One region of the Effusibacillus pohliae DSM 22757 genome, then DNA from elsewhere that is predicted to be linked to it. Evidence: riboswitches for the same ligand, from Rfam matches in the RefSeq annotation. Region 1 holds a riboswitch; each other region holds the start of a gene.
The links. A riboswitch is a leader RNA that binds a small molecule or an ion and turns the genes downstream of it on or off. The one in region 1 is predicted to bind glycine.

Region 1 (10,113 bases):
CTGAATGCGGCGGATTGCATTCGTGCGGGCGGCGATCGCCTGCGCTTTCAGCGCCTCCAGCGGAAAATCGGCCGGCATCTCGGCGGCCACCACGCCTTTCACATATTCCTCGAGCGGCATCTCGACAACCTGGTTTTTTTCCTTCAGGAGCACTTTGATCTTCATGTCATCGGTGGCAACTGCCAGATGGGGAGCGGGCTGTTCCCTTTTCGGCAACATGCTGACCAATCCTGCCGGAATTGCCAGCATGAGTGCGAGCGTTGCGGCGAGCATGATGACGACCGGTTTGTTTGCGGCAGTTGTTTGATTCAACAGCCATTCCCCCCTGAGCAAAGTCTATCAAATGTATATGTGCAACTTGTACCCGTATGCCCCTTGCATGATAGACTTGCTTCGCCGCCGGTTGCGACAGTGGGGTATTCTTTGCTTTATTCGCTGGGAGAATCAAAAATCCGCTTTTTCATCGCCTGTCCCGTCGGGGTCATGGCCAGCCCACCGAGAGCGGTTTCCCGCAGCGAAACCGGCATTCGCTTGCCGATTTCGTACATGGCGGCGATCACCTCATCGCAGGGAATCCGGCTTTCCACACCGGCCAGCGCCATGTCGGCCGCCGCGAAGGCGATCGCCGTGCCGATCACATTCCGTTTGATGCACGGCACCTCCACCAAACCTGCCACCGGATCGCAGACAAGACCCAACAGGGATTTCAGCGCGATGGCTGTTGCATTGACCGCCTGCTCGGGCGTTCCGCCCTTCAATTCCACAATGGCACCGGCCGCCATCGCGGTGGCCGACCCCACTTCCGCTTGACAGCCGCCGGCCGCTCCTGAAATAAAAGCGCGGTTGGCGATCACATAACCGAGAGCGCTTGCGGTGAACAATCCCATCACCAACTGGTCGTACGAGAGCCCGCAATTCTCTTGCAGTGAAAACAGGCAGCCGGGCAAAACTCCGGCGGCGCCCGCCGTCGGAGTCGCCACGATCACTCCCATCCGGGCGTTCGTCTCCGATGTGGCAAACGAGAACCGCATCGCATCGACGATGATGTTGCCGGAGAGAAAATCCCCTTTTTCCTTGTAAACGCCCATCCGATACGCGTCCCCGCCGGAAATGCCGCTTGGCGAGGAGGACCGGTCGGACACGCCTGTTTCAATCGCCTGTTTCATCTTGAGCAGACGTTCCTTCATCATGCTGATGATCGTATCCCGGGTGCGGCCCGACTTGCTGATTTCAACATCGAGCATGACTTCTGCGATGCTCTTGTTTTCCCGTTCGCAGTGAAGCAGCAGTTCCTGCATCGATTGGAAATCGATCGGCATTTTCATCTACCTCACCTGAAAATTGATGACACGGGTCCGATTTTCCTTGTGCAGCACCATGGAACACGCGGTATTCAATGGAATATCAACCTGAAACTGATCGATCAAGAAAATTTTTGATAATCCGCCGCCCAACGAAACGCCGCCGACCATCACGGCGTCACCATTCTTTTCCGCATGGATGAGCAGCGTATTCGGATGGTCATAATAGGGGCACTCCTCCTCCAGCTTGAAAACGGTCGCCATCCCGCATTCAGAGGCAAGTTTGAGCGCGTGTTTGATTCGCAGATCATCCGTGCCCATTCCCAACAGTCCGCCGACGATTGCTTTATCCGTGCCATGTCCCCTGTATGTTTGAGAAAAAGAGCCATAAAATGTGATTTCCGCCCGCTCCGGGATCCCGTGCAGGAGCTGGTGCACAAAATTCCCGATCGTCACCACGCCGGCCGTGTGCGAACTGGACGGACCGACCATGACCGGCCCGATAATGTCAAAACAGCTGTTGTACTCCATCGCTCTCTCCTCCGGAACGACATGATTTTTAAAAAGAAAGGAAGGACAGAGAGGGGTAGACCGCTTTCCCCTTCTCCGTCCTTCCGTTCGATCAAAAAAGGACAAAGCAAGGGCAGACTGTCTACCCTCGCTCTGTCCTTTTACCGGAAAGTTTAACTCCCGTTCGCGGGAGTTTTCCCCTTTGGTGGCTGATGCTCTCTCCAGAGTGCGTCCGATTGCAGTCCTTTTACCTGAGAGATTGGTCCCAAGGATTTTTGGGACTTGCCCCTTCGGTGCCGAACGGCCGGTTCGGTCTCTCCCGCAATCGTCATCCGCCGCTATGCAGTTTCGTAACGTGTTACTTCTATTATATAGCAACCGGTGAAAAAAAGCCATTACTCGACGCGCACAATGTCCGCTCCGATCGTACGGAGCTTGTCTTCCAGTTTCAAGTAACCGCGGTCTATGTGGTGGAGTCCGTTGACTTCCGTTTCCCCCTGCGCTCCCAGTCCGGCGATCACAAGCGCGGCCCCCGCCCGCAGGTCGCTTGCCGTAACGCTCGCTCCGGTCAGGTAGGGGACCCCGGTGATCAGCGCGGTGCGTCCCTCAATCTTGATGTCGGCTCCCATTCGCTGCAGTTCCGCCACATGCATGAACCGATTTTCAAATACGCTTTCCGTCACCAGGCTGTTGCCGGGCAAAACGGTCAGCAGCGCCATCATCTGCGCCTGCATGTCAGTCGGGAATCCGGGATACGGCAGCGTCTTGACATCCAACGGACGGTTGCCGGGACCGCCGATCGCCCGTATCCCGTTCACATCTTCCTCGATCTGGATGCCCGCTTCTTTCAGTTTGGCGATCACCGGCTTCAAATGGTTGGAAATCGCTCCTTCCACATACACGTCGCCGCCGGTCATCGCCGACGCGATCAGGAACGTGCCCGCCTGAATCCGGTCGGGGATCACGGTGTGATTCGCGCCCCGCAGCGATTCGACGCCATCGATGCGGATCACATCCGTACCCGCCCCGCGCACACTGGCGCCCATCGCGTTCAAATAGTTCGCCAGATCGACGATCTCCGGTTCCTTCGCCGCGTTTTCGATAATCGTCCTGCCTTCCGCCAGAGCGGCTGCCATCATGATGTTCTGCGTGGCACCGACGCTTTGGATATCCAGATAAATTCGGGTTCCTTTTAACCGATTCCCTTTCACGCGAGCTTCCACGTGGCCGCGGCCGACTTCGACTTCCGCACCGAGCGCCTGAAATCCTTTGATATGTTGGTCAACCGGTCTTGCTCCGATCGCACAACCGCCCGGCAACGCGACACGGGCACGGCCCATGCGGGCTAACAAAGGTCCCATCACAAGAAAAGAAGCCCGCATTCTGCGAACCAGCGATTCTTTGGCGATCCATTCCTTCACGTTGCGCGAGTCGACATGCAAGACCGTTTCGCTTTCCCGACGAACTTCTGCCCCTAAAGCGATGATGACTTCACTGATGGTTTCAACATCCGTCAACCATGGAACGTCCTCGATCACACTGGTTCCTTCCGATGCAAGAATCGATGCCGCCAGAATCGGCAACACCGCATTTTTTGCACCGTCCACTTTTACGCTGCCAGACAGGCGGTTTCCGCCACGAATCAAAAACTTTGACAATGTTGGTACCTCCGCTCAGGGTGGGCTGTTGTCCCGGACTTAGCTGTTAATACTCAATCGTCACAATCGGCGAACCAACGAGGATGCGGGTCTTTTTTTGATAGGCGTCGTGATGAACCGCCACCTGCAGATTCATCCGCTTCCCGTTGGTGGATATGTACTCTTTGGCCAATGGAGAGTACCCTGATACGCTTGCCAGCCAGTCGGAACGAAATGCTTCCACTTCGCGCGCATCGACGGACGCAAACATCCGTTGAATGAGCGAGTTTCGTTCCATAACATCAATTTTATCATTGCGAAAACCTTTGATACAAGCGCTAATTTGTGGGGTGACGCCGGCTTGGGCGGCCGTATTTTTTACTTTTTCGATCGAATCGGTAATACCCCGCAAATCGCTTGCCTCCCGCTCGATTTTGATGACGAGCACGGTTTGCGGCTGCTGTTGCAGGTTCATGGAAGTGAGAATGAGCGACACGGCCGTACTCGTATCCCACTGTCCGTGCAATTGGTAGACGTGTTGCTGGCCGTCGCTGTTTTTGTATTCGCGCGCATCGGGAATGCCCAGGGACGCGTTGAGATTTTGGCCGATTTTTGCCAGTTCGTCCAACGGCATATACGTATGGTTGACGATCGACCAGTTATGCACAAAATAGCCCTCCACCTGCCCGCCGCTCGCTGCAAATACGCGGGTCAGCAGTTCGCCGATGTGCATCTGGCTGGCCGTTGTCGAGCGGGCTGGGTATGCGTAAGCCGCTCCGATGAGGAAGCAAATGATCGAGACGAACAAGACCGCTTTTTTCATAATCAATACATCCTCCCGCATGGTCAAATCTAGCACCCTATCAACCATGTTTGACCAATCCGGGAGGCGGTATACGCGAAGAAGCAGAAAAAGCGGGTGAGGTGGCCGGGGCCTCTAACGCAGATACTTCAACAGCAGCGATGCACTTAGATACTGCAGAAAAAATTGGCCTAGCTGAAACCCGAGCACAATGGCCACTATCAGCCGAAGCACCACCGCGGGCCCTCCCCGGTGGTCACGCAAAAATAAATCCCACTTAATGCTGCCTGACGCGTACCAGGCGACCGCAATCGCGATCAAATACACAATCAGCTGCATCAGTCCGTAGACACCTGTCGAAAACGGCAGCGACATCATCCGAAACACCTCCCTGCCGAAAAAGACCAACGGAGCAGGCCTTCGCCCCTCTCGTTGGTCTTGTCGCGGCCGATGCTCTTTTTACACCGGACCAAACCATTTCAAGTTTTCCAGAACGCGCAGAAATACGCCCGGCACAACGCCGAGTCCAACGGTCGCCACCAGTGCGACCCCGATCACCATCGACAGGCCGGCCGACGTCTGCAAACGCGGTTCGATGCCATCCGTCTCTTTTGTGAACATCAGGCGAATCACGCCAAAGTAATAGTAGAACGAAACGACGGATGCGGCAAACATGATGCCCGCCAGCCAGAACGACTGGCTGTGCACCGCCCCGAGGACGATCATAAACTTCCCGAAAAAGCCGGCTGTGACCGGCAGCCCCGCCATCGACAGCAAAAACAGGGACATCGCAACCGCCAAAAACGGGGACCGCCGGTACAATCCGCGGAACGATTCGACGCTTTCCGAACCGGCTTCGCGCGTCACGAGGACGATAATCGCAAACGCCCCCATCGTCATCAGCACATAGACCGCCAGGTAGAAAACCAGTTCCGTCATCGACTGCAGCAGATTCACCTGGCTCTGCGCCCTGCCCAATACGGCGACCGGTACCAGCAGGTAGCCCGCCTGGGCGATGCTCGAGTACGCCATCAGACGTTTGATGTTCTTTTGCGTGATGGCGGCAACGTTCCCGATGACCATCGTCAAAATCGCCAGTCCGGCAAACACGGTGTACACTTTCGCCATATAGTCTTTCGGCATCATCGAGAAGTACAGGAACAAAAACACCCGGAACAGCATCGCAAAACCGGCTGCCTTGGAAATCGCCGAAAGAAACGCGGTAATCGGCGTCGGGGCCCCTTCGTACGTGTCAGGCGTCCACATGTGGAACGGCACCATCGAGATTTTAATGCCGAATCCCGCGATCATCATCACGAATGACAGCAGCAGTAAAAATCCGAATTCGTCCCACAGGGGCCCGACAGACTGCATCGCCATCGCCAGGTTGGTGGTGCCTGTCAAGCCGTACACGAACGACATCCCGTACAGCGTGAGTGCCGTCCCGACCGCCCCGATCACCAAGTATTTCATCGCGCCTTCCGCCGATTTTGCATAATGGCGGCGCATTCCGGCCATGACATAGGAAGCGATCGACAACAGCTCAAGCCCCACAAACAGGGTGATCAGGTCGAGCGACGAAGCCATCACCATCGCCCCGACCGTGCCAAACAGCAAAAGATAGGTGTATTCTCCGCGCGGAAGCGGAACGTTCCGCAGATAATCGACCGACATCAGCAGTGTCAGCAGGGATCCAACCAGAAACACCAGCTTGAAAATGTTTCCATAGTCGTCCACGATGTACAGATAGCCTGATATTTGTTGCAGTTCCGTTGCCGTTTGCAACTTCAGCATGTTGCGGACGACCATGCCGCCGGCAACTAGAAGCGACAGCATCCCCAGCCAGGGCAGCAGCCGTTTTTGTTCACCTTTGAACAACAGGTCGAGCACCAGCAGCAAAAATCCCGCACCAACCAGCACCACTTCCGGTCCCATGGTATTCCAGACAGACAGAAAATCGAGTTGTTGCACCGTTTGCGGCATCGTCTATCCCCCTATCCTGGCGACAAGCTGCGACAAGGTCGGATTGATCAGGTCGCCTAACACTGCCGGATAGACACCGATCCATATGACAATCGCCAGGAGCAGTATCATCGGTACATATTCGAGCGCAGTCGCATCCCGTACGCCTTCCGAAAGCTGGCCGGCAGGACCGAAGGTGGTCCGCTGCATCGCCCACAGCAGATACACCGCCGCCAAAATGATGCCGGTCGTCCCGATCGCCGACAGAACCGGATGCTTCTGGAAAGCCCCCATGAACGAGACGATTTCCGAGACAAATCCGCTCATCCCCGGCAAACCGAGCGAACCGAGCGCCCCCGCCAGCAGGAAGCCCGACAAAATCGGGAGATGCCTAGAGAGCCCCCCCATCGCGTCGATCTGGAAGGTGCCGGTTCGTTCCTGAATCGCGCCGACGATGAAGAACAACAGTGCGGACAGCAGCCCAGAGGAGATCGTCATCAAAACGCCCCCCTGCAGGCCAGCGTTCGTGAGGGACGAGACCCCCAGCAGCACGATCCCCATGTGCGAAATGCTGGAGAACGCGAGCAGCCGTCGCCAGTCTTTTTGCGCCATCGCCAGCAAACCGCCGTAGACGATGTTGATCGCGCCGAACACCGCGATCATCGTACTGAAACGAGCGATCATATCCGGCAGGACGCCGACCCCCATGCGGAACAGCACATAGGCGCCGACCTTCATCAGGACGCCGCCGAGAATCATCGAGACGGCGGGCGACGCCTGTTCATGGCTGTCCGGCAGCCAGGTGTGGAACGGGAAGAACGCTTCTTCAATCAATACCGCAAAGAACAAGGCGAGGAAAACCCATTGCCGGTAGTCGCCCGGAATCGCGTCCCCGACCTGCTTGAACACATCGGCGATTTGCAAAACATTAAAACTCATGCTGCCGCTGCTGTAACCGGCAGCGTACGCCATGCCAAGGAACGAAACCAGGATGCCGACCGAAGCGAATCCCCGGTAAATCAGAAACTTGGTGGCGATCTTCCGCTTGTGGTCCCCGCCCCAGATCCCGATCAGGAAATACATCGGGATCAGGGTCAGCTCCAGGAACAGGAAGAACAGGAACAGGTCAAGCGAGACGAATACTCCGTACAGCCCGGTGACCAGCAGCAAGAACCAGACGAAATATTCCTTTGTCCGGTAGGTCACACGCCAGGACGCCAGTACCGCCAGCACGCTGACCAGGGCGGTCAACAGCACGAACGGCAGCGACAACCCGTCGACTCCCATATCGAGCCCGATCCGAGCAGAGCCGGTGGCAAACGCAAACGGAACGTGGATCCAATCACGCGCAACCGAATATTGTATGCCGGCCGCAGCTCTATCAAAACCGGACAGCAGCAGCAGGGCGCCGACAAACGAAAGCAGGGTGGCGAACAACGCAATCGATTTGATCTGCGATTTTGCACTGCCCGGAACGAACAGGACCAAGAGCGCTCCCAAGAGCGGCAGGAGTGGTATCGCAAGCAGCAGGTTGTTCATCCGATCACCCCTCCCAGATACAGACTGATGGCCACCAAAGCGGCCACGCCGAGCGATGTCAGCAGCCCGTACGTTTGGATCTGGCCGTTTTGCCCATACTTCAACCCGAGCGACGATGCGAAGGTGGTATGGCCCACCAAGGACACGATCCCGTCGACAATCCACCGGTCGATAAAGTTCAGGATTTTTCCGATCCAGATCAGCGGGATGACAATCACCGCATGGTAAATCTCATCGATAAAGAACTTGCGATACGACAGCGTATACAGCGGACCGCTGGCAGCAGCCACTTTGTCCGCATCGACGGTTCGTTTTCCGTACATCAAATAAGCCAGCAGGATCCCCGCCGCTCCCACCGCTGTGGAAGCGACTGCAGTCGTCCACGAGAACGCTTCGTGCACGCCAAGCTCCCCGCCGGAGAGCAGGAAATGGGCAAACGCATGGCCGAAAAACGGCGCGTTCACAAACCCGATCACCAACGACAGGATCGCCAGCAGCACCAGCGGAATCGTCATCACCGGCCCGCTTTCGTGTGGCTCGATCGATGCGTCCCCGCGATATTCCCCCGTGAAGGTCAGGAAAAATACGCGGAAGATATAGAACGCGGTGAAAAACGCCGCAACCGTTGCCAACACGGCCAGCACGGTGTGTCCGCTTGCAAAAGCGGCCGTCAGAATCTCATCTTTCGACCAGAAGCCAGCAAACGGCGGAATCCCCGAGAGGGCCAGCGCACCGAACAGGAAGGTCCATGTGGTGACCGGCATCTTTCGCCAAAGGCCGCCCATCTCCCGAATGTCCTGTGTATGTACCGCATGGATCACAGAACCAGCCGCCAGGAACAGCAACGCTTTAAAAAACGCATGTGTCATCAGGTGGAACGCAGACGCAACATAGGCGCTGACTCCCAACGCCAGCATCATGTAACCGAGCTGGGATACGGTCGAGTAAGCGATCACCCGCTTGATATCGTTTTGCGTCAAACCGATCGCCGCAGCGAATATCGCCGTAAACCCGCCGATTACTGCAACCACTGTCAAAGCGGTCGGAGACGCTTCAAACAGCGGGAATGTACGAGCCACCAGGTAGACTCCGGCAGCCACCATCGTTGCCGCGTGGATCAAGGCGGACACTGGCGTCGGGCCTTCCATCGCGTCAGGCAACCAGACATGCAGCGGGAACTGGGCCGATTTTCCGACCGCTCCGATAAAAATCAAGATCGCAGACAATGTGATGATCGTCTTGGCGTCGATCCCGAACAGTCCGTTTCCAACCGGATTCGCGGAATGGACCGCCGCAGCGGCAAACTGGAAAATCGCCTGGTAATCGAAGCTGCCCGCTGCCAGAAACAGCAAAATAATGCCGATAAACAGCCCGACGTCGCCAATTCTGGTAACGACGAACGATTTTTTGGCAGCAGCCGCCGCTTCCGGTTTAAAGTACCAGAACCCGACCAGCAGGTACGAACAAAGCCCGACCAGTTCCCAGAACACATACAACTGCAGCAGGTTGGGCGAGATGACCAGTCCCAGCATGGAGAACACGAACAAACTCAAGTATTGATAGAACACGGAGAACCGCTCGTCCCCGTGCATGTACCCCCTTGAAAAGAGCAGCACCAGCGTGCTGACAAAACTGACCACTACAAGCATCATCGCATTCAGCTGCGTCACTTCAAAACCGACGGTCAGCTTGACGTCGCCGATCGTCAGCCAATCGAACCTGTAAGCACCAGTGTAGCCGTGTGCCGCAACGTCCGCGAACACCAGCAGCGAGACGATAAATGCGGCTACCGATCCGGCGACCCCGACCGCTGTCACGATCCCCTCCTGCGCCCGTCGCCCGAGAACCAGCAGGATCAGGTAGGCCACAAGCGGGAAAAAGGGGATCAGCCAGGCATTCACTACCATACAATCACCATCCTTTTTGTCAACAAGTGACGAACGGGCCGCCAACCGGTTGCAAGCTGCCCTTCGCGCTCACCCGTCCCTGATTCTTGCGCCTTACCATTTGTTCAGGTTCATCTCTTTTACGTCGCTCGTGTTGCGGTTTCGGTAGAGGGCGATCAGCACGGCCAGCCCGACAGCCACTTCGCACGCCGCGATCACCATCGCGAACAGGGCAAACACCTGGCCGTTGACATTCGGCGACAGCCCCAGCCGAGAGAACGCCACCAGGTTGATGTTGGCCGCGTTCAGCATCAGTTCGATCGACACCAAAACGATGATGATGTTTCGCTTCCAAAGCACTCCGAACAATCCGAGACAGAACAGCACCGCCGCCAGCAGCAGGTATCGGACGATCGTCGGTTCCATCACTCTTCCCCTTTCCGCGCCAGAATGGCCGCGCCCACCAGGGCTACGAT
Region 2 (10,113 bases), on a different contig from region 1:
AAGCCGAGACGTTTGATGCCAAGGCGGATCAGTTCGGAACGGATCGTCTCCGGTGCGGAAGTTCCATGCTGCACTACGTGAAAATCAGGCGCCTGCTCCTGCGCTTGCTCCGTGTACCGAAAGTCGGTGATCAGCACGGCGTCCTCCGCCGTCACCAGCAAGCAGCCGGCCGTTCCGGTGAAACCGCTTATGTACCGACGGTTTTCCGGCTTGACGACCAGCAGCCCGTCAAACGGCTGATCGGCGAGCTGTTGTCTGAGTCTTGCCAAACGTTTTTGCATAAGCCACCTGCTTTCTACTTGAGGCGTACCTGACGCTTGAGATGATCGATCAGCGCCAACAATCCCAACACATAACTGTAAGTTCCGAATCCGCTGATCTGCCCGACCGCAACCGCAGCCAGCACCGAATGCCGACGAAACTCCTCGCGCGCGTGAATGTTCGACAGGTGGACTTCCACCGCTGGCACGGGTACCGCGCTGATCGCGTCGCGAATGGCGATGCTGTAATGGGTGAACGCTCCCGGATTGATCAAAATTCCCTCTGCGCTTCCCACGGCCGCATGAATTCGGTCGATGATCGCCCCTTCATGATTGGACTGGAAGAAGTCCAGTTCCACCGAATGTTGCTCCGCGGTCTCCGCCAGTTGCCGGTTGATGTCTTCCAACGTAGCGGTGCCGTAAATTTCCGGTTCCCGTTGGCCAAGCAAATTCAGGTTCGGACCATGGATCACAAGAATCCGCGCCAAGGCAATCCCTCCCAGAATCACGAAGTCATTGTAGCACAATTTCTCCCGAAAGAGTAGTAAAAAACGAACACGTAGAGCCATGCACCTTTTCCATCCGTTCGAACCATTGACCAGACGCCGAGCAGCTCGTGGCTGTTGCCATGCCCAGTCCCATTTTCATCATCGGTTATATCCACGTTGACCCGATTTGTAAAGAAACATTTGCGACGGCTGCTCTGTTATAATGGTACAGTACTGATTTTGCGAGGTGACTTGACGAAGATGACGGAGATTTGCCTGGTGCGCCACGGAGAAACGCTTTGGAATCGGCAAGCGCGGCTGCAGGGTTCGCAAGACATCCCGCTGTCGGACATCGGCATCGAGCAGGCGCGAACGGCAGCCGCCCATCTGTCGAAGGAGCGCTGGGATTTGCTCTATTCAAGCGATCTGTCGCGGGCGAAACACACGGCAGAATGTATCAACCAGCGCCTGAATGTGCCCCATTATCTGGAGCCCGGATTGCGCGAGCGCAATTACGGCTCATTGGAGGGGATGACGCGCGACGAAATCGAGGCTCGCTATCCCGGCGTCCTGTCACAGCCGGACCAGCATCCGATCCCCGGTCTGGAAACGTATGAAGCGCTCAGCCAGCGGGTGAGGGAGACGGTTGAATCGATCGCGCAGCGGCATCCTGGCAAACGGATTTTGATTGTCACGCACGGCGGCACGATTAATGCTTTTTTGCATGCGATCACCGGACAGCGGGCCGGGGCAATCGACAATACGGCGATCACGCGCGTGCGCTATGACTGCGGGCGCTGGCTAGTGGACTGCATCAACGACTGCTCCCATCTCGGCCAATGAAGGAGCCGCAAAATTTCCCACGGTTGCCCGGCGGGCTCCCGGAAAAGCTATGTGTGGAGGTGACGCCCGCATGACAGTCGGCACAAAACTGCAGCAAACGGTAGCCTCGATCGAATCGGCCGCCGCCAGCCTGAAACAGTTCGCGCTCGACACGCAGGACAAACAGGCGAAACAAATGTACAACCAGTTGGCGCAAACGTTGGACAACTGCAAAAGCACGCTGCAATCCCGCCTTAATTACATTCAGCAGCAGGAACCGCAATACCGCCAATAACGCAAAAATTGCGGTCAGCCAGAAAGGCATGCCCAGCTTCGGGTATGCCTTTTTGATTTTTGGTGATAGTAATTACCGGGAAAAATGCATTCTTCTGAAGGAGTGACCTCGATGAAACCGATTCGCAAGTTCCATGCATTGACCGCTTGTGTACTGGCGACCGCGTTGCTTGCCGGTTGCACACCGGCTCATCCGCGAGCGCAGCGCTATGGGGCTCCTGCCCCCGCACCAGCTCCTGCTCCGGCGGCGCCTGCACCGGATACGGTCCGGACTGCACCACCCGCACCGGCACCGGATACGGCCGCTCCGATGCGGGAGGCGCAAAATATCGCGAACTCTCTGGTCGGCAAACATAACATCAGCCGCGCGAACGTGTTTGTGACCGACCGCACCGCGTACGTCGTCGTCAACATCCCGAACCTGGCGCACGGTGCATTGACCGATCAAATCAAAAACGATGTGGCAAATACGGTCCGCCAGGTGGATCCGAGTATCGACCGAGTGTTTGTGTCCGCCGACCCGGATGTATTCGAACGGTTCCAGGGATACAGCAACGATATCCGGGCTGGCCGACCGGTCGCCGGAATTTACGATCGGTTTGCGGAACTCGTCCGCCGGGTGTGGCCGCAGGCACGCTAACAGCCAACATACGAACAAGGAGGATCGGCCGGACCCTCCTTGTTTTCACATGTAGTCAAACACGTTGCGGAGCGTGAATTACGAACGGCGCTGCTGCATCTGCTGTTGAGCGGTTTGCTGAGTTGCTTGTTGCTGCATCTGCGCTTGCTGGTTCATTTTGTATTGCGGTTCTTGCTGCTCGATTTGGTTCACCCGCGACCGAAGCGGATTGATGATTTGCTGCTCCATCGCGTTGGCCAACTGGTTGTACAGTTGCTTCGCCTGCTGGTTGTTGGTATCGAGAGCGAACGTTTTGAAGTTGGCCAGTGCAGATTCGCAAGATGCCAGCGTCTGATGCAGTTTGGTTCCGATCGTCATGCGGATCTCCTCCTCAAGTGGTTTTGGGGTTTCCCCTCTGTTACTATCCGCAGAATGCGGTGGACTTATAAGGAGAAAATATTGAAAGTGCAGTGACATCGCAGGAAAGGCAGGTGCACCCGGTTGCGCATCGTACTGGCGCTGCTGCTGACGATTTTGCCACTTTTGTCGCTGTCCGCTCCGGCGATCGCCCAAAACGACACACCCCCGCTGATCATGATCGATGCCGGACACGGCGGCATCGACGGAGGAACGCAAAGCAAGGACGGCAGCATTTTGGAGAAAGATCTGAATCTGCAAATCGCCAAAAAGCTGGCGAAACAGCTGCGGGAGGCAGGATTTCGCGTGGCGATGACGCGGGAAACCGATCAGGATGTGACCCAATATGCGCCGATCGACCGCGGTTGGGGACGGCACAAGCGGGATCTGTACGGAAGGGTGGAAGCGGCCCGGCAAACAGGTGCCACGCTGTTCGTCAGCCTGCACGGAAATCATGGGCGGGCCCCTCATCGCGGCGGGATCGTCTACTACCAGCCGGATTCGTTTGAAAGCTACATGTTGGCGTCCGAATTGCAGACTCGTCTCAACCGGTTATCGAAAAAGAAGTATATCCCGCGCCAGGGGAAGAGCTTTTTTATCTTGAGAAGATCGGACATCCCCAGCGTACTGGTCGAGTACGGCTACTTGTCAAATGACGAAGAGCTGGCCAACCTGCTCGACGAATCGTACCAGAATCGGCTGGTCCAATCCCTGTGCGACGGAATTGGGCAATTTGTCATGTTGTATCATGTAACAAAAAAATAGGAGGACTCGCGTCCTCCTAGTTGTGGAAACTCTCTTCTCTTTGCCCGCGTTACTTCTGGTAGCGCAGCACCGGATTTCTGGCGGCGGTCGCTTCGTCCAACCGGTTGACGACCGTCGTGTGCGGTGCCGACTTCACCATCTCCGGATTTTCGTCCGCTTCTTGCGCGATCTGGATCATCGCCTCGACAAACCGGTTCAGTGTATCCAGGTTCTCCGATTCGGTCGGTTCGATCATAATCGCTTCTTCCACATTCAGCGGAAAGTATATCGTCGGCGGATGGAACCCGAAATCGAGCAGCCGCTTCGCAATGTCGAGCGTTTTGATGCCTTTTACCTTCTGCCGCTTGCCGGACAGGACAAACTCGTGTTTGCAGATCCGGTCATAAGGCAGGTCAAAATATGGCTGCAGCTTGCGCATCATATAGTTGGCGTTCAGGACCGCATCCTCCGTTACCCGCTTCAGGCCGTCCGGCCCCATCGTCCGAATGTACGAATAGGCTCGCACCAGAATCCCGAAGTTGCCGTAGAACCCTTTTACTTTGCCGATCGTTTGCGGACGGTCGTAATCAAGCACGTACTTGCCGTCCTTATAGTCGACCACCGGAACCGGCAGGAACGGGATCAATTCTTTTTTCACGCCGACCGGACCCGCACCGGGACCTCCCCCGCCGTGCGGTGTCGTAAACGTCTTGTGCAGGTTCAGGTGAACCACGTCAAACCCCATGTCACCCGGCCGCGCATATCCCAAAATCGCATTCGCGTTCGCCCCGTCATAGTACAGCAAGCCGCCCGCTTCATGGACGATTTTCGCAATCTCCTCGATCTGTTCCTCAAACAGCCCCAACGTCGACGGGTTGGTCAACATCAAAGCGGCCGTATCGGCGCCGACCACCTGCCGCAGCGACTCCAGATCGACGTTGCCCCGTTCATCCGATTTGATCGTGATCGTATCGTAACCGGCCACCGTAGCGGAAGCAGGATTGGTTCCATGCGCCGTGTCCGGCACGATCACTTTCGTCCGTTTTTCTCCCCGCGACTCATGGTACGCACGGATCATCATCAGGCCGGTCCACTCCCCATGCGCGCCAGCCGCAGGCTGCAAGGACACCTTGTCCATGCCGGTGATCTCTTCCAATTCGGTTTGCAGTTTGTACATCAGTTCCAACGCGCCCTGCACCGTTTCTTCCGCCTGATAGGGATGAATCGACGAAAATCCGGCCAGTCGCGCCATCCGTTCATTCCGCTTCGGATTGTATTTCATCGTACACGAGCCCAGCGGGTAAAATCCGTTGTCCACACCGTAGTTGCGGCGGGAAAGTTCAGTAAAGTGACGGATCAGATCGACTTCGCTGACTTCCGGCAGTTCGGCCGGCGTTTTTCTCACGTAATCGGCCGGAATCAGTTCCTCCACCGGCTGTTCCGGCACGTCGCAAGCCGGGAGGCTGTATGCGACACGCCCGGGGCGCGACAGTTCAAAAATCAGCCGTTGGTCCTGCTTTTGTCTCATACGATCGCCTCCAATCGCTCCGCCAACAGATCGATTTCCTCTTTCGTGCGCAGTTCGGTGACGGCTAACAGCATGCCGCCTTCGTATTCCGGATAGGCGCGTGCCAAATCATAGCCGCCGATGATCTTCGCCTCGAGCAGTTTCCGGTTGATTTCTGCCGGATTGCCGTTCAACTTGACAGCAAACTCGTTAAAGAAAGGCGCTGTGAAAATCGGCTTGATTCCATTGATGCCGATTAGTTTCCTGTAGGCATAGTGCGCTTTTTGCAAGTTCAGCCGGGCCACTTCCTGCAGCCCCTGCTTCCCCATATAGCTGAGGTACACGGTCGCAGCCAACGCATTCAATGCCTGGTTGGAGCAGATGTTCGAGCTGGCCTTTTCCCGGCGGATGTGCTGCTCTCGCGCTTGCAACGTCAACACATAGGCGCGGCGGCCGTCCAGATCCTTCGTTTGCCCTACAACGCGGCCAGGCAGACGCCGCACCAAATCTTTGGTGGTCGCCAGCATGCCGAGATACGGACCGCCAAACGCTACCGGGTTCCCCAGCGATTGCCCTTCCGCGACGACGATGTCCGCGCCAAACGTCCCTGGCGCTTCCAGAATGCCCATCGCGATCGGATTGACTGCGGTGATCAACAGCGCTTTGTGCTGGTGAACCCGCTCCGAGATCGCTTTGAGGTCTTCGATCGAGCCGAAGAAGTTGGGATATTGCACCAGCACGCCGGCGATGTTGTCGCCCAATTTTGCCTCGAGATCCTGCAGACTGGTCAGCCCGTTTTCAATCGCAATCTCCTCGACTTCGATGTTCTGGCCGGATGCGTATGTTTTCACGACTTGCCGGTATTCCGGATGCACCGCCCGCGACACCAACAGCTTCGAACGACGGGTTGCGGCGCACGCCATGATGCCAGCTTCCGCCATCGCGCTCGGGCCGTCGTACATCGACGCGTTCGATACATCCATGCCGGTCAGTTCGCACACCATCGTCTGGTATTCAAAAATCGCCTGCAAAATCCCCTGCGAAATTTCCGGCTGATAAGGCGTATACGCCGTATAAAACTCGGAACGGCTGATGATCGCATCGACCACCGAAGGAATGTAATGCTGATAAGCGCCCGCCCCCAAGAAGCAAATGTACTCCTCGAGATTGGCGTTTTTGCCCGCCATCGCAGCCAGATTGCGGTTGAGTTCAATTTCCGACCAGGCCGCCGGCAGGTTGAGGTCCCGCTTCAGACGGACCGATTCCGGAATGTCTGCGAACAGTTCCTCCACATCGTTGAGCCCCAGCGAATCGAGCATCGCTTTGCGATCCGCTTCGGTATTGGGGATATAGCTGTGCTGTTTCAAAATCTCGCCTCCTGCACTGTTGTAGTGATCAGATCCTGGTGGGTCCGCCGCACGCTCCGCCCGGAAAACGGATGGCACGATTCGGACGCAGATGGCACACGCCCCGCGCGGAACGGACAGTCAAAACGGTGTCGCTGTGCCCGGGCGTGAGATTCCTTGCTACTTTTGCCGTTTGTAAAATGGAGTCTTCACAATTACCCCTTTGACCGGTTTGTTGCGGATGATGACGTCAAGCTCCTGGCCGATTTTTGCATAGTCGGCTTCGATCAACGCCAGCCCGATGTTCTTCTTGACGGTCGGGCCAAACGTGCCAGTTGTCACCTCACCGATTTTGCGGCCGTCCACCTGCACTTCGTAGTGGCTGCGGGGGATGCCCCGCCCGATCATCGCAAACCCGACCAGCTTGCGCCGCGGGCCTTCTTCCTTCTGCTTGGCCAATGCCTCGCGGCCGATGAAATCGCCCTTGTCCAGCTTGACAAACATGCCGAGCCCCGCCTCGATCGGTGAAATCGACGGGCTCAGTTCCTGCCCGTACAGCGGCAGTTTCGCTTCAAACCGCAGCGTGTCGCGGGCTCCCAGTCCGGCGGCCACCACGCCTTCTTCCCTGCCGGCTTCCAGAATCGCCTGCCAGAGTTTGGGTGCCTGCCCGTCATCCATATAAATCTCGAACCCATCTTCCCCCGTATAGCCGGTTCGCGACACAAGGCACGGAACACCTGCCACATTGACATTTTGCGCAAACCGGTAGTGTTTGATGGTCGGCAGGTCGTAATCGGTCAGCTTCTGCAGCACTGGTTCCGCCAGCGGGCCTTGCAGCGCCAACTGGGCGATGTTGGGCGACAGGTTGGTGATTTCCACGTCACCGGCAGCGTGTTGTTTTACCCACTCGTAGTCCTTGTCGATGTTGGCCGCGTTCACCACCAGCCAGTAGCGGTCGTTGTCCAGCCGGTAGACAAGCAGGTCGTCGACGCATCCCCCGTCCGGGTAACACATCGGCGAATACATCGCCTGGCCGACCTCCAGCCTGGAAGCGTCATTGGTGATCCAGCGCTGGATGTTGGCCAACGCGTCCGGTCCTTTCACTTCGATTTCGCCCATGTGCGACACATCGAACAAGCCGGCACGCGTGCGAACCGCCTCATGCTCCTCCAGAATGCTGGAGAATTGCACGGGCAGTTCCCATCCGCCGAAATCGATCGTTTTCCCGCCGTATTCCGCATACAAGGGAAACAGCGGCGTTCGTTTCAGGTCTGCCATCCATACCCCTCCTCAACATGTTCCGCAAGCGCATTCCGATTCCCGCTTAGTATAAAGTTCCCGATTTGAGAGAAATAAAAAGAGACACGAGCGGGAAAAATCCCTTCGTGTCTCTGTCCTCGCTACCTGAGAGTTCCCTTCCCGCCGCGGGAAGTTGCCCCTTTGGTGGCCGTTTGCACAGCTCTCTCCAGAGTCGCGTCCTGTTTACGGTACTTCTGCCTGAGAGATTCGTGGACATCCGGGCCATCTCCACTTGCTCCTTCGGCGACGATCGATCGTTCTCTCCCGTAACAGTCATCCGCCGCGTATAAAATTCCAATTTTGACACAATCTATTTCAGCACCTTGATTATACCACAAGAGGTGAGCCCATGAAACCAGATTCTTTGCAAAACGATCAAATGTCTGGTGCACCCGAATGCTCGATTGACGAGACGCTGTTCGGGCAGTTTTTGGAGCGGGTGCAAAATGGGCAGTGGGATGACTGGACCCTGTTTCAGCTCATATGGGAAGCGGAGGAGACAAAGGTCGTTCCGACGTTCGACCAGCTGCTTTGCTTGCAGCATCTGCCCTCCATCATCCCGTATCCGCATCAGATTGAGACAGCCAGACGGGTGTTGAACGAACTGCACGGCCGGGCGATTCTTGCCGACGAAGTCGGGCTCGGGAAGACGATCGAAGCCGGCCTGATCCTGAAAGAATATATCATGCGCGGACTTGTCAAAAAAACGCTGGTCCTCGTCCCCGCGTCGCTTGTTTTGCAGTGGACGCGGGAATTGAATGAAAAATTTGCGATCAAAGCGTTCGCCCAGCGCAACGAATGGTCATGGACGACCTATGACATCGTCGTCGCTTCGATCGACACCACCAAACGCGAGCCGCACCGGACGATCGTCCTTGAGCAGGATTGGGATCTGGTGATCGTCGACGAGGCGCACAAACTGAAAAACCGCAAGACGAAAAACTGGGAACTGATCAACCGGCTCCGGAAAAAATACATGCTGCTGCTGACCGCCACCCCGATTCAAAATGATATGCAGGAACTGTACAACCTGATCACACTTTTGAAACCCGGCCAATTGGGCAGCGCCCAGCAGTTTTCCGCCGCGTTTATGGAAGAAAAGCGGAAGCCGAAAAATCCGGCCGAACTGAAAAGCGCATTGTCCCAAGTGATGATTCGCAACAAGCGGAGTGAAGGCGGCGTCTTTTTTACCGAACGCAAGGTGACGTCGATCCCGCTGGATCTGTCACCGCAGGAGCGGGAATTGTACGAAGCGGTGTCGTCGTTCGTCAAGGAAGAATATTTGAAACGCCGCTCCGAAAAAGGAAACGTGCTGCCGCTGATCACCTTGCAGCGGGAGATCTGCTCGACACCTTACGCTGCCTTGCCGACGCTGGAACGAATGCACCAGGATCCGAAAATGCCCGCCGCATTGAAAGCGAGGATCGGCCAGCTGCGTGAGATGTGCGGTGCGATTCCGCTTGACGAATACACGAAAGGCCAAAAGGTGATCGAGATCATCGAGGCATGCAACGACAAAGTGATCGTCTTCACCGAATACCGGGCGAGCCAGGACTATCTGATGTACATGCTGCAGCAGGCCGGTATCCGCGCGATCCCCTTCCGCGGCGGATTCAAGCGCAGCAAAAAAGACTGGATGCAGGACCTGTTCGAAAAACGGGCGCAGGTATTGGTCGCAACAGAAGCGGGCGGCGAGGGGATCAACCTGCAGTTTTGCAACCAGGTGATCAATTTCGACCTCCCATGGAACCCGATGCGGATCGAACAGCGGATCGGCCGCGTGCACCGTCTGGGGCAGGAACGGGACGTGTTTATCTACAACCTGGCCACCCGCGGCACGATCGAAGAGCATATCGTCGATTTGCTGCAGGAAAAGATCCGCATGTTCGAGATGGTGATCGGCGAACTGGACATGATCATCGGCAGGATGAAACTGAGCAAGAATTTTGAGAACGATATCATGGATTGGTTTGCCGAATCGAACTCGACAGAGGAGTTTGCCGCCCGTTTCAACGAGCTGGGGGACCGGATGGAACAAGTCAAACAGGAAATCCTGAAAGAGACCTTCACAGACTACGCGAAAACGTGACAAGCCGATTGGTGCAATGCTGCGTGAGGGGGAAAGGGGAATGGATAAGACGCAGATCCAGCACTATTGCAGACGCTATTTTCAGGCCACAGGTTGTCCGATTTTGCGGGACGAACCGGGTTTTCTGCAAGTGGAACTGCCGCGCGAGATCGACAAGGAACTGATGGATCGCCCGTATTATTGGATGTGGGTGGAAGCGATCGGGCAAGATGTACCTCCGACCGTGCT
Region 3 (10,113 bases), on a different contig from region 1:
CGAGGTAGGCTTCGATCACCAGCGGATTGTTCAACACATCGGCAGGTGATCCTTCCGCAATCTTCTGTCCGTAATTCAACACCAGAATCCGTTCCGACACCTGATTGACCAGTCCCATGTCATGTTCGATCAACACCACTGTCAGATCGAACTCCTCCCGAATCCGTTGAATCAGCCGGACCAGCTCCAGTTTCTCGCTGTGGTTCAATCCGGCAGCCGGCTCGTCCAGCAACAGAAGCTTCGGTTTTGTCGCCAGCGCCCTGGCGATTTCCACATGCCGCTGGATGCCGTACGGCAGATTTTTTGCCAATCGCCCGGCATATTGCTTGATTCCGACAAACTCCATGCAGGACTCGGCGACCGAGCGGATCAGCTCTTCTTCCCGCTTTTGCGCCGGTGTCCGGAACAGGGCGCCAAATACTCCCTGCGACGTTTTGCTGTGCATGCCGCTCATCACGTTTTCCAGTACCGACAGGTTGGGGAACAGCCGCAAATTTTGAAACGTGCGGGCCATTCCCAGCTTGGTGATCTGGCTCGGCTTTTTGCCGACGATGCGGACGCCGTTGAATTGGATATCACCGCTGGTCGGCTTGTAAAAACCGGTGATCATATTGAACAGGGAGGTTTTGCCGGCTCCGTTTGGTCCGATCACGCTGATGATCGTCCGCTCCGGAATTTCAAAGCTGAGGTCGTTGACCGCCGTCAGGCCGCCGAACCGTAACGTCAGATGCTCCACTTTAAGCAGAGACATTGGATCCTCCCCTTTCCGGTTGCTCGATCAGGATATCCTTGCGGACAGGCCACAAGCCTTGCGGGCGGAACAGCATCATCAAGACCAGCGCCACCCCGAACAACAAGAACCGCCAGTCGGAAAAATTGCGCATCGCTTCCGGCAGCAGGATGACCAGCACCGCCCCCAGCACAACGCCGGGCAAACGGCCAAGTCCGCCGAGGACGATCGCCAGCAGGATCATCACCGACTGCATGAAGTTGAAACTTTCCGGTGCGATCGCCGACATTTTGACGGCGAACAGCGATCCGGCAAACCCGCCGAACACCGCCCCGATCGCATACGCCAGCAGTTTCAGCCGCACGCGGTCGATGCCCATCGCTTCCGCCGCATCTTCATCTTCCCGGATGTACTGCCACGCCCGGCCGATCCGCGAGTGCCCCAGCCGGTAGACTGCAAACAGCGTAACGATGGCAAGCACCAGCATCGCATAGTAAAAATCGGTGATCGTCGATAGCGTATAGCCGCCGATTTGCGGCCGCGGAATGCCGAAAATGCCGGACGCGGAGCCGGTGATCTGTAGATTTTTGGCGGAAATGCGGATGATCTCGCCAAACCCGAGGGTGACGATCGCCAGGTAGTCGCTGCGCAGCCGGAGTGTCGGCGCGCCGATGATGACGCCCGCCAAACCGGCCAGAATGCCCGCCAGCAAAAATGTCACCCAAAACGATAGCTTGTACTGCGTCATCAGAATTCCAGTGGTATAGGCACCCACCGCAAAAAAGGCGGAATACCCGAGATCCAGCAATCCGGCGTAACCGACCACCACATTCAAACCAAGCGCCAGCACGATGTAAAACAGAGCCATCGTGGCGACGTCCATCCAGTAGTTGTTGCTAAAAACCGGAAACAGCAGCGCGATCGCGGCCAATCCGGCAAGCGCAAAGCGATTGGCCTGTTGCTTGTTGTTTCGCATCCTACATCCTCTCCGTCACTTTTTCGCCGAGCAACCCGGTCGGCTTCAAAGTCAGAATGAGAATCAAAATCGCAAACGCAAACACATCTTTCCATTCGCCACCGGCGTAAACCGTGCCGAACGTCTCCAGCACCCCCAGCACCAGCCCGCCGAGCATCGCTCCCGGGATGCTGCCGATGCCGCCGATCACCGCTGCTGTAAATGCTTTCAAACCGACGATAAATCCCATCAAAAAGTTGATCTGACCGTAATAAAGCCCCGCCATCATGCCAGCCGCGGCCGCCAACGCCGAACCGATAAAAAACGTCAGGCTAATGATCCGGTGCACCGGAATCCCCATCAGCGAAGTGGCTGTCTGGTCGATCGCAATGGCGCGCATCGCCTTGCCGTACAATGTGCCGTTCACAAACCACTGCAAGCCGACCATCAACAGGACCGAAATCAGGATCAGCCCGATCTGAGAATACGTGATGGTGGCTCCGGCCAACTGGAACCCGGAGATCGGAAGCTGTGCCGGGAACACCTTGAAACTCGGACCGTAGGACAGCATCACCCCATTTTCCAGGACCAGCGATACACCGACCGCCGTAATCAAAATGGTCAGCCGGGACGAGGACAGCAGCGGCCGGTAAGCGACCCGCTCAATCCCGATCCCGAGCAACCCGGTCACCAGCATCGCCGCCAGAAACGCCGCCGCGATGCCGAGCACTCCCGTTTCGCCCGTAAAAAGCGACAACACGGTAAAGCCGGCGAACGCACCCACCATGTACAGATCACCGTGTGCAAAATTCAAAAGTTTAATGATTCCATACACCATCGAATACCCGAGGGCGATCAAACTGTAAAACGAGCCGACCACAATGGCGTTCGCCAACTGCTGGATGAAAATATCCATCATTCCACTCCTTTCCATGCCCGTCCCTTCAGTAAGAATCCCGGGCTAATCCCCGGGATTCTCGCTGTCTGAAACCGTTATTGCGGAAGTGCAAACTTACCGTCTTTCACTTGAATCACGATGAAGTTCGATTTTTCCAACGTGCCATCCGGCTTGAACGACAGGTCGCCGCCGAACGTTTTGAAGCCTTTCGTCTCTTGCAGAGCTTTCACGATCGCCGCTTTGTCGGTCGAGTTGGCGCGGGTAATCGCGTCGGCCAGCAGGCGCATACCGTCATAGGAGAGAGCCGAGTAAGGGCCCGGTTCTTCCTTGAATTTCGCCTTGTACGAGTCAATGAACGATTTCGCACCGGGGATGAATTCCGGCGTCGGGCTGGTCGTGACAAACGTTCCTTCCGCCGCCTGTTTGCCGGCAATGTCAATCAGCGTCTTGTCGTTTGCTCCGTCACCCACGCCGATCGCACCCGGAACGCCCAACTGCTTGAACTGTTTGATCAACAGTCCGCCGGCCGCATAGTACGCGGTCCAATAGGTGGCGTCCGGTTTGGCCGCTTTGAGTTTGGTCAGCAGCGAGGTGAAATCTTTCTCGTCAGGATTGACCGCTTCAAACGCGACCACTTCCCCGCCTTTTTGCTGCACGGCCTGCTTGGTGCTTTCCGCCAGATCCTTGGCGAAAGCGGAGTTGTCATGGACGATCGCGATCCGTTTTGCCTTCAGCTGGTTGACCATGTAGTCGGCCGCTTTGTCCGCCTGATGGAGCGTCGTTCCGTTGATCAAAAAGATTTCCTTATAGCCTTGCGCCGGGATTTTTGCCGAGTTGGCAGCGGTTACAACCATCGGGATGCCCGCGTTGTGATAGACGCCGGACGCCGGCAGCGTAGCCCCGGAACAATAGCCGCCAACAACCGCCACCACGCCTTGCGACACGAGCTTGTTGGCAGCTGCAGTCGCCGTTTGCGGGTCGCATGCATCGTCTGCAAACACCAATTTGATCTGTTTGCCGTTGATGCCGCCTTTCGCGTTGATTTCATCGGCTGCCAGTTGGATCGCCTGGTTGATGTCCTTGCCCATTTTCGCTTCCGAACCGGTAGTCGGCGATTGCACGCCGATCAAAATCTCGCTGCCGGAAGCGCCTCCCTGCCCGGACGATCCGGAAGAACCGCCCGCTCCGCACGCCGTCAATGCAAAAAGCGATGCGGCGGACAGTCCAATCCCAATTTTCCTCCACACCTTCATTTCTGTAAGACCCCCTTTGATCATGGATGATTTACTCCGCGTTAGCCGCTTAGACGCAGGCACATCTAACTACCGATTGTTTGGTAGTAGACGAAACGGTGAATAGGTGTTTAAAATTAGACATATCAGCGATAATGTGTCCAAATCTTGAACACCCACGCCATAATTCTACACTACCTGACTCAGTTTCGACAACACCCAATTTGCGTATTTATACAAAAACTTGAATAATAGAGATAGCCTTTGGGGTGGGAGTGTATGATGGATAGCCAATCTCGAAAGATCAAAGCATTCTTCGACGTTTTGCTCGATTCGGTCAACGATGCGGTGACCGGCGTGGACCGGGACGGAACGGTGCTCTACTGGAACAATGTGGCGGAACGGCTCTACGGCATCCCGAAAGAGCAGATTATCGGGAAGCCGATCGGGAACTTTTTTCAGAAAGGTTCGCTGATGCTGTTTCAGGTGATGGAGACCGGCTGTCCGGTCTACCAGGTGTACCATCGTCCGCGGCCCGACAAGCATGTGTTTATCAATGCCGTCCCGATCTACGATGAAAATGGGGAACTGTTGGGAGCGGTCGCGATCGAGCAGGACATCACGCACACGGTAAAATTAAGCGAGGAACTGTACAATCGGCCGGACAGCCCGATTGACGCACCCCCCGGCCGGCAGTTGGTGCATCGCAGCCGGTCGATGCAGCAAATTTTACAGTTTTTAACACACACTTCCAAACAGTCGTTCTCGATTCTGCTGACCGGCGAAGCGGGTGTCGGCAAGCAAACGCTGGCGGCTCTCGCTCACCGGACCGGCAACAAGTCCGGCCCGTTTATCGCCATCAACTGCGATTCCATTCCGAGCGGCCTGCTGGACGCCGAACTGTTTGGCTACCAAGGGGGAACGTTTGGCGGCGAAGACGAACGGCCGGGAAAATTGGAACTGGCGGCCGGCGGAACCGTGTATCTGAAAAATGTGCATGCCCTGCCGCTGCCGACCCAATCCAAGCTGTCGCAAGCGCTTGGCGAAGGCCACTTTTTCCGGACCGGCGGGATGAATCCGATTCCTTTGCGCTGCCAAATCGTCGCCTCTTCCGTGCCGGAAGTTGAAGAACTGGTGGCGAAGGGCGTTTTTTTGCAAGAACTGTTTTACCGGTTTCATACGTTTGCGGTTCCCGCGCTGGCGGAGCGAAAAGAGGATTTGCCGGAGCTTTGCCATCTGTTTCTCAGCAAATCGGCACAAACCGTCGGAAAACCGGTCCCCCGCCTGAGTTCGGAAGTGATGGCGGCATTGACCACTTACGATTGGCCGGGAAATCTGCCGCAGCTCCGGAATGTGATGGAGTATCTGGCAATCGTGGCGGACGGTAGGGAAGTGACGCTGGAGCACCTGCCGCCGGCGATCCGGCTGACCACTTTGTCCCAGTTGGCGGAAGACGCGTTGCCGCTGTCCGCTCTCTCGGAGGAGATGGAACGGGCCAAAATCGAGGACGCACTCAGGAAAACGGGCGGCAACAAAGCGGGAGCGGCCCGGCTGTTGGGCATCTCGCGCGGCGCTTTGTACTACAAGATCAAACAATACGGATTATAGAAACGGGGGTTGCGCATGCCAAACCGGCCTTTTTTTCCGCCTTATCTGGCGCTTGTCATCGGCATTTTATCGATTTCCTCGTCGGCCATCTTCGTTAAATTGTCCGCTTCGTCGCCCGGACTGACGGCCGCGTACCGGCTGTTTTTTACGGTGATGCTGATGATCCCGTTCATGGTGGCCAGGCGGAATGCGTTCCGGCAATCGCTCACCGGCCTGACGGGGCGAGACTACCTGCTTTGTGCGGTGTCCGGCGTGATGCTCTCGTTTCACTTCATCTACTGGTTCATGTCGTTCCAGTACACGTCTGTCGCCAGTTCGGTGGTGCTGGTGTCGCTGCAGCCGCTGTTTACGTTCGCCGGATCGATCTGGGTTTTTAAAGAACAGCTTTCGAGGAATGCCTGGCTGGGCGGGCTGTTGGCGATCATCGGCTCGGTCATTATCGGCTGGGGGGATTTCACGTCCGGGCCGAACGTCCTGTTCGGCGATTTCTTGGCGCTTCTTTCGGCGTTTCTGGTATCGGTGTACTGGCTGATCGGACAACATGTCCGGGCCCGGGCCGATTCCGCCGCCTACACGTTTCTGGTGTACGGGATCAGCACAGTCACATTATTCGCTTATGTGCTGATTCACGATGAACAGCTGCTCTCGCCGCCGCCGCTCGACTGGCTGTGGTTTTTGTGCCTGGCCGTGTTTCCGACGCTTCTGGGCCATTCGATCTTCAACTGGGTGATCCGCTGGATCCCCGCCTCGATTTTGTCCGTCGGGATTCTGGGGGAAGCGGTCGGTTCCTCTATCCTCGCCTATTTCGTGTTTGGCGAGACGGTGTCGCTGCAGCAGGTGGCAGGCGGCATCCTGCTGCTGGCCGGGATCGTGCTCTGCACTACGCACCATCAACCGACGCCTCAGCCGCCCGCGCTCGGGACTGCGGAAGGGCACAAGTAACCCCCTCTTCGCCTGAAAAAGAAAGAGGGGGTTGCAGAGTCACTTGTACAACACATCGTCCTTGAGCGATTCAATATGGCTCAACACCTGGTCAATGTCGCGCTGATCGACGCCAAAATGCGCCAGCGCGTCCTGCAAATGTTTGGCGACCGCCGCAAAATGCTCCGGATGCAGATTCATCCCCTCATGTTGGGGTCTCAACCGTAGCTTAGCAGGAATTTTTCCTGCATGCGGGCCTCTTGTAAGACTTGGTTACATTGACTGTTGTGGCGGTCCCTTCTCCGTTCTACAATCGGGTACAAGAACATATCGGAGAGGGGAAGACCGGCTATGGGGAAAAAAGTGATTGAAACGATTCTCGATCCTGCTCTGGTGGAGTCTGTCGTCCGCTCGCTCACGCGCATGCAAATCGAAAACTACAACATTACAAATGTGAAAGAATTCAGTTTGTTTGGTGTTTCCCCCTTCCCCAAACAGATTCGAATGCCGTTTCAAACCCACATCAAAGCAAAACTGCAACTCATTGTGGAAGAAGAGCAGGTGGAGAATGCGGTCAAAAGGATTCTTTCACTCACTTACACAGGCAATAAAGAGAAGGACAGGATTCTGGTGTCAGAACATTTCCCACCTAGCCGTTTGGGATGAAAAACGGTTCCCTCCTGTGGCTGCCCGTTTCTGAAAACGGCACTCCGCGATTGACGCGCACCGCGCCGTCCTGCTACTATAGGAAAAAATCGATCCAGCCGGATGAAAGTTGCGGGTGACACCGCAACCGGACGAACCTCTGGAGAGACCCTGCCAGGGCGCCGAAGGGGCAAGCGATCATCGCGAAACTCTCAGGCAAAAGGACAGAGGAAGCGCGGGACGCCAACCGCTTTTGGGCGGTTGTGATTGCAGTGCGGCTTCCCTGACCATTCTCCCGAATGGTCTTTTTTTTGATCGAGAAAAAAGGAGAGAAACCGATGGAACAACGGGCATTGATCACGGTGGTGGGGATCGACCGGATCGGCATCATTGCGGCCGTCACCACCGCCTTGGCGGACAACCGGGTGAACATTGTGGATATCAGGCAGACGATCGTCGGTGAATTTTTTACGATGATCATGGTGGTCGATTTGCAGCAAGCCGTCCGCTCGCTGCAGGAATTGCAAAGCTGCCTCGATGAGGTGGGGCTGCGGCTTGGCGTGAAAATCACGGTGCAGAGCGAAGAACTCTTTCGCTCGATGCACCGGATCTGAGGAGGTGGCGGCATGAGCTATACGGAAAGCGAAGTGTTGGAAACGATCCGCATGGTGGAAACGGAACACCTCGACATCCGGACCGTGACTCTGGGAGTCCATCTCGACGACTGCCGGGCGGACACCCTGTCCGCCACCAAAACCCGTGTGCGGGACAAACTGCTGCGCCACGCATCGCGGCTTGTCCCGGTGGTACACGGGATTGAACGGGAGATCGGCATCCCGATCGTCAACAAACGGATTGCGGTCACACCGATTGCTCATGCGCTGCCCGGTTTTGACAAGGACGGGTATGTGGAAATTGCCGTCGAGTTGGACGAGGTGGCGGAAGAACTGGGAATCGATTTTCTCGGGGGCTATTCGGCTCTGGTCCACAAGGGCATGACACCCTCGGCGCAGGCGTTGATCGATTCCCTGCCGGATGCTTTATCGCAGACAAACCGGGTGTGCGCCTCGGTGGCGGTGGCATCGACCAAAGCCGGCATTAACATGGACGCAGTGTACCGGATGGGGTGCACGATCAAGCATGTCGCCGAACGGACGGCAGACCGGAGCGGGATCGGAGCGGCCAAACTGGTCGTGTTCTGCAACCCGGTGGACGACAATCCGTTCATGGCCGGGGCCTTCCACGGCTTTGGCGAACCGGATGCGGTGATCAACGTCGGCGTGAGCGGGCCGGGGGTCGTGCTGTCGGCGTTAGAGCGGCTGGAAAAAAGAGCCGATTTTGGTATGATCGCAGAGACGATCAAACGGACGGCATTCAAGATCACGCGGGTCGGCGAACTGGTGGGGCGCAAAACGGCCGCGGCGCTTGGCGTGCCGTTTGGCATCGTCGATCTGTCGCTCGCGCCGACCAACGCGATGGGGGACAGCGTAGCGCAGATTCTGGAGGCGATGGGCCTGGAACGGTGCGGTGCGCACGGCACCACCGCCGCCTTGGCTCTGCTCAACGATGCGGTAAAAAAAGGCGGCGCGATGGCCACTTCGTATCCCGGCGGGCTGTCGGGCGCTTTTATCCCGGTCTCGGAGGACAACGGGATGATCGCTGCCGTCGAAGCGGGCGCACTCAGCCTGGCCAAATTGGAAGCGATGACCTGCGTCTGCTCGGTCGGGCTCGATATGATCGCGGTGCCCGGCGAGACAACCGCCGAAACGCTGGCCGGGCTGATCGCCGATGAGATGGCGATTGGCATGATGAACAAAAAAACGACGGCCGTCCGTGTCATCCCCGTTCCGGGGGCCGTGGCAGGGCAAATGGCGGAATTCGGCGGATTGCTGGGCCGCGCGCCGGTAATGGAGATCAATCGGTTCTCATCGGCGGAATTTGCCCGGCGCGGCGGCCGCATTCCGGCCCCCATCCAATCGCTGATGAACTAGCGGGGCGGACCAATGTCACAAAAGCGGCATGCGAAGAAGCATGCCGCTCACATTTCGGCCGTTTACCAGGTTTTGATACCGGGTGCTCCCGGCGGCGGATTTTGGATCATCTCGAAAATCGGGTAACCATAGGCGACGAGAATCAGGACCACCGCCACCGGCACCCAAACCCGCCAGCGTTCGAGAATCGCCGGCGTCGCCTCCGCTTCCTCCGCCACTTCGCCGATCGGGTATTCCTCCTCCCCCTTCGGCGCCTTGAAGGTCAGATAGAAGACGATGGCAATTTGCAGCATGGCGGCCACCAGCAGGATACCGCCCCCGATCGCGGTCAATTTGTGCCACGGCAGCCAACTGAGAGCGGTCGGATCGTTCATGTAGGTCGTTCCCGCCGTCCGCCGCGGTCCTCCCAACAACCCGAGCGTGTGCATCGAGCCCGACATAAACAGCATGCCGATCGACCACAAAAAGCCCTGCAATTTCCCCAGATCGTTCAGCACCGGCGTCAATTTGCGGCCGGTCAGATGCGGAATCAGCCAGTAACTGACGGAAAAAAACGTGAGCGCCACCGTCGTGCCGACCGTCAAATGAAAATGGCCGGTCACCCAAATGGTGTTATGCACCACCGCATTCAGCTGGTTGCTGGCGTTGATGATGCCTCCGATCCCCGCTGGAACGAACCAGACCATCGCCAGAAACATCGAAAAGAAGCGGGCGTCGCGAAACGGCAGATGGCGGAACCAGCCGAACAGCCCCTTCGCCCCTTTGGCCCGTCCGGCCGTCTCAAATGTGGCAAACATCGTGAACGCCGTGATCATGGAAGGAATCGCGATCGACAGGGTCAACGCCACATGCAGAAATTTCCATTTTTCATCGATTCCCGGTTCCATCAGCTGATGGTGAAACCCGATCGGCGACGACAGCACCACAAAAATCACAAACACCATGCGCGTGATCGCGTCACTGAACACCTTGCCGCCGATGATCTTCGGCATCACCACATACCAGGTGATGTAGGCGGGCAGCAGCCAAAAATAGACCAGTGGATGCCCAAACAGCCAGAACAGCGTGCGGCTGAGCACCACATTCACCGTATCGACCCATCCGAACGCCCAAGGGATCAGTTGCAGCACGAC

Region 2: another riboswitch for glycine. It lies ahead of gcvT (glycine cleavage system aminomethyltransferase GcvT); the one in region 1 lies ahead of C230_RS0115400 (serine dehydratase beta chain).
Region 3: another riboswitch for glycine. It lies ahead of C230_RS0108385 (ACT domain-containing protein); the one in region 1 lies ahead of C230_RS0115400 (serine dehydratase beta chain).

What each region holds. Positions count from the first base shown of each region.
Region 1 is NZ_AQXL01000132.1:19,261-29,373, forward strand. Features, by position in the region: gene spoIID (stage II sporulation protein D) at 1-312, opposite strand, end outside; gene sdaAA (L-serine ammonia-lyase, iron-sulfur-dependent, subunit alpha) at 429-1,325, opposite strand; gene C230_RS0115400 (serine dehydratase beta chain) at 1,326-1,832, opposite strand; glycine riboswitch at 2,041-2,143, opposite strand; gene murA (UDP-N-acetylglucosamine 1-carboxyvinyltransferase) at 2,207-3,469, opposite strand; gene C230_RS21510 (YwmB family TATA-box binding protein) at 3,516-4,271, opposite strand; gene C230_RS0115415 (DUF1146 family protein) at 4,386-4,628, opposite strand; gene C230_RS0115420 (NADH-quinone oxidoreductase subunit N) at 4,710-6,233, opposite strand; gene C230_RS0115425 (complex I subunit 4 family protein) at 6,237-7,751, opposite strand; gene nuoL (NADH-quinone oxidoreductase subunit L) at 7,748-9,658, opposite strand; gene nuoK (NADH-quinone oxidoreductase subunit NuoK) at 9,752-10,063, opposite strand; gene C230_RS0115440 (NADH-quinone oxidoreductase subunit J) at 10,063-10,113, opposite strand, start outside.
Region 2 is NZ_AQXL01000127.1:50,759-60,871, reverse strand. Features, by position in the region: gene C230_RS0112840 (M24 family metallopeptidase) at 1-281, opposite strand, end outside; gene aroQ (type II 3-dehydroquinate dehydratase) at 296-748, opposite strand; gene C230_RS0112830 (histidine phosphatase family protein) at 1,010-1,591, shown strand; gene C230_RS0112825 (DUF1657 domain-containing protein) at 1,662-1,865, shown strand; gene C230_RS20370 (YhcN/YlaJ family sporulation lipoprotein) at 1,977-2,504, shown strand; gene C230_RS0112815 (DUF1657 domain-containing protein) at 2,583-2,861, opposite strand; gene C230_RS20365 (N-acetylmuramoyl-L-alanine amidase family protein) at 2,985-3,665, shown strand; gene gcvPB (aminomethyl-transferring glycine dehydrogenase subunit GcvPB) at 3,715-5,172, opposite strand; gene gcvPA (aminomethyl-transferring glycine dehydrogenase subunit GcvPA) at 5,169-6,518, opposite strand; gene gcvT (glycine cleavage system aminomethyltransferase GcvT) at 6,678-7,775, opposite strand; glycine riboswitch at 7,972-8,073, opposite strand; gene C230_RS0112790 (DEAD/DEAH box helicase) at 8,146-9,885, shown strand; gene C230_RS0112785 (YqhG family protein) at 9,926-10,113, shown strand, end outside.
Region 3 is NZ_AQXL01000117.1:23,404-33,516, forward strand. Features, by position in the region: gene C230_RS0108345 (ABC transporter ATP-binding protein) at 1-751, opposite strand, end outside; gene C230_RS0108350 (branched-chain amino acid ABC transporter permease) at 738-1,706, opposite strand; gene C230_RS0108355 (branched-chain amino acid ABC transporter permease) at 1,708-2,601, opposite strand; gene C230_RS0108360 (branched-chain amino acid ABC transporter substrate-binding protein) at 2,679-3,836, opposite strand; gene C230_RS0108365 (sigma-54 interaction domain-containing protein) at 4,098-5,423, shown strand; gene C230_RS0108370 (DMT family transporter) at 5,439-6,365, shown strand; partial or broken gene C230_RS19840 (globin domain-containing protein) at 6,405-6,596, opposite strand; gene C230_RS0108380 (P-II family nitrogen regulator) at 6,696-7,010, shown strand; glycine riboswitch at 7,140-7,227, shown strand; gene C230_RS0108385 (ACT domain-containing protein) at 7,328-7,603, shown strand; gene C230_RS0108390 (PFL family protein) at 7,616-8,980, shown strand; gene C230_RS0108395 (b(o/a)3-type cytochrome-c oxidase subunit 1) at 9,043-10,113, opposite strand, start outside.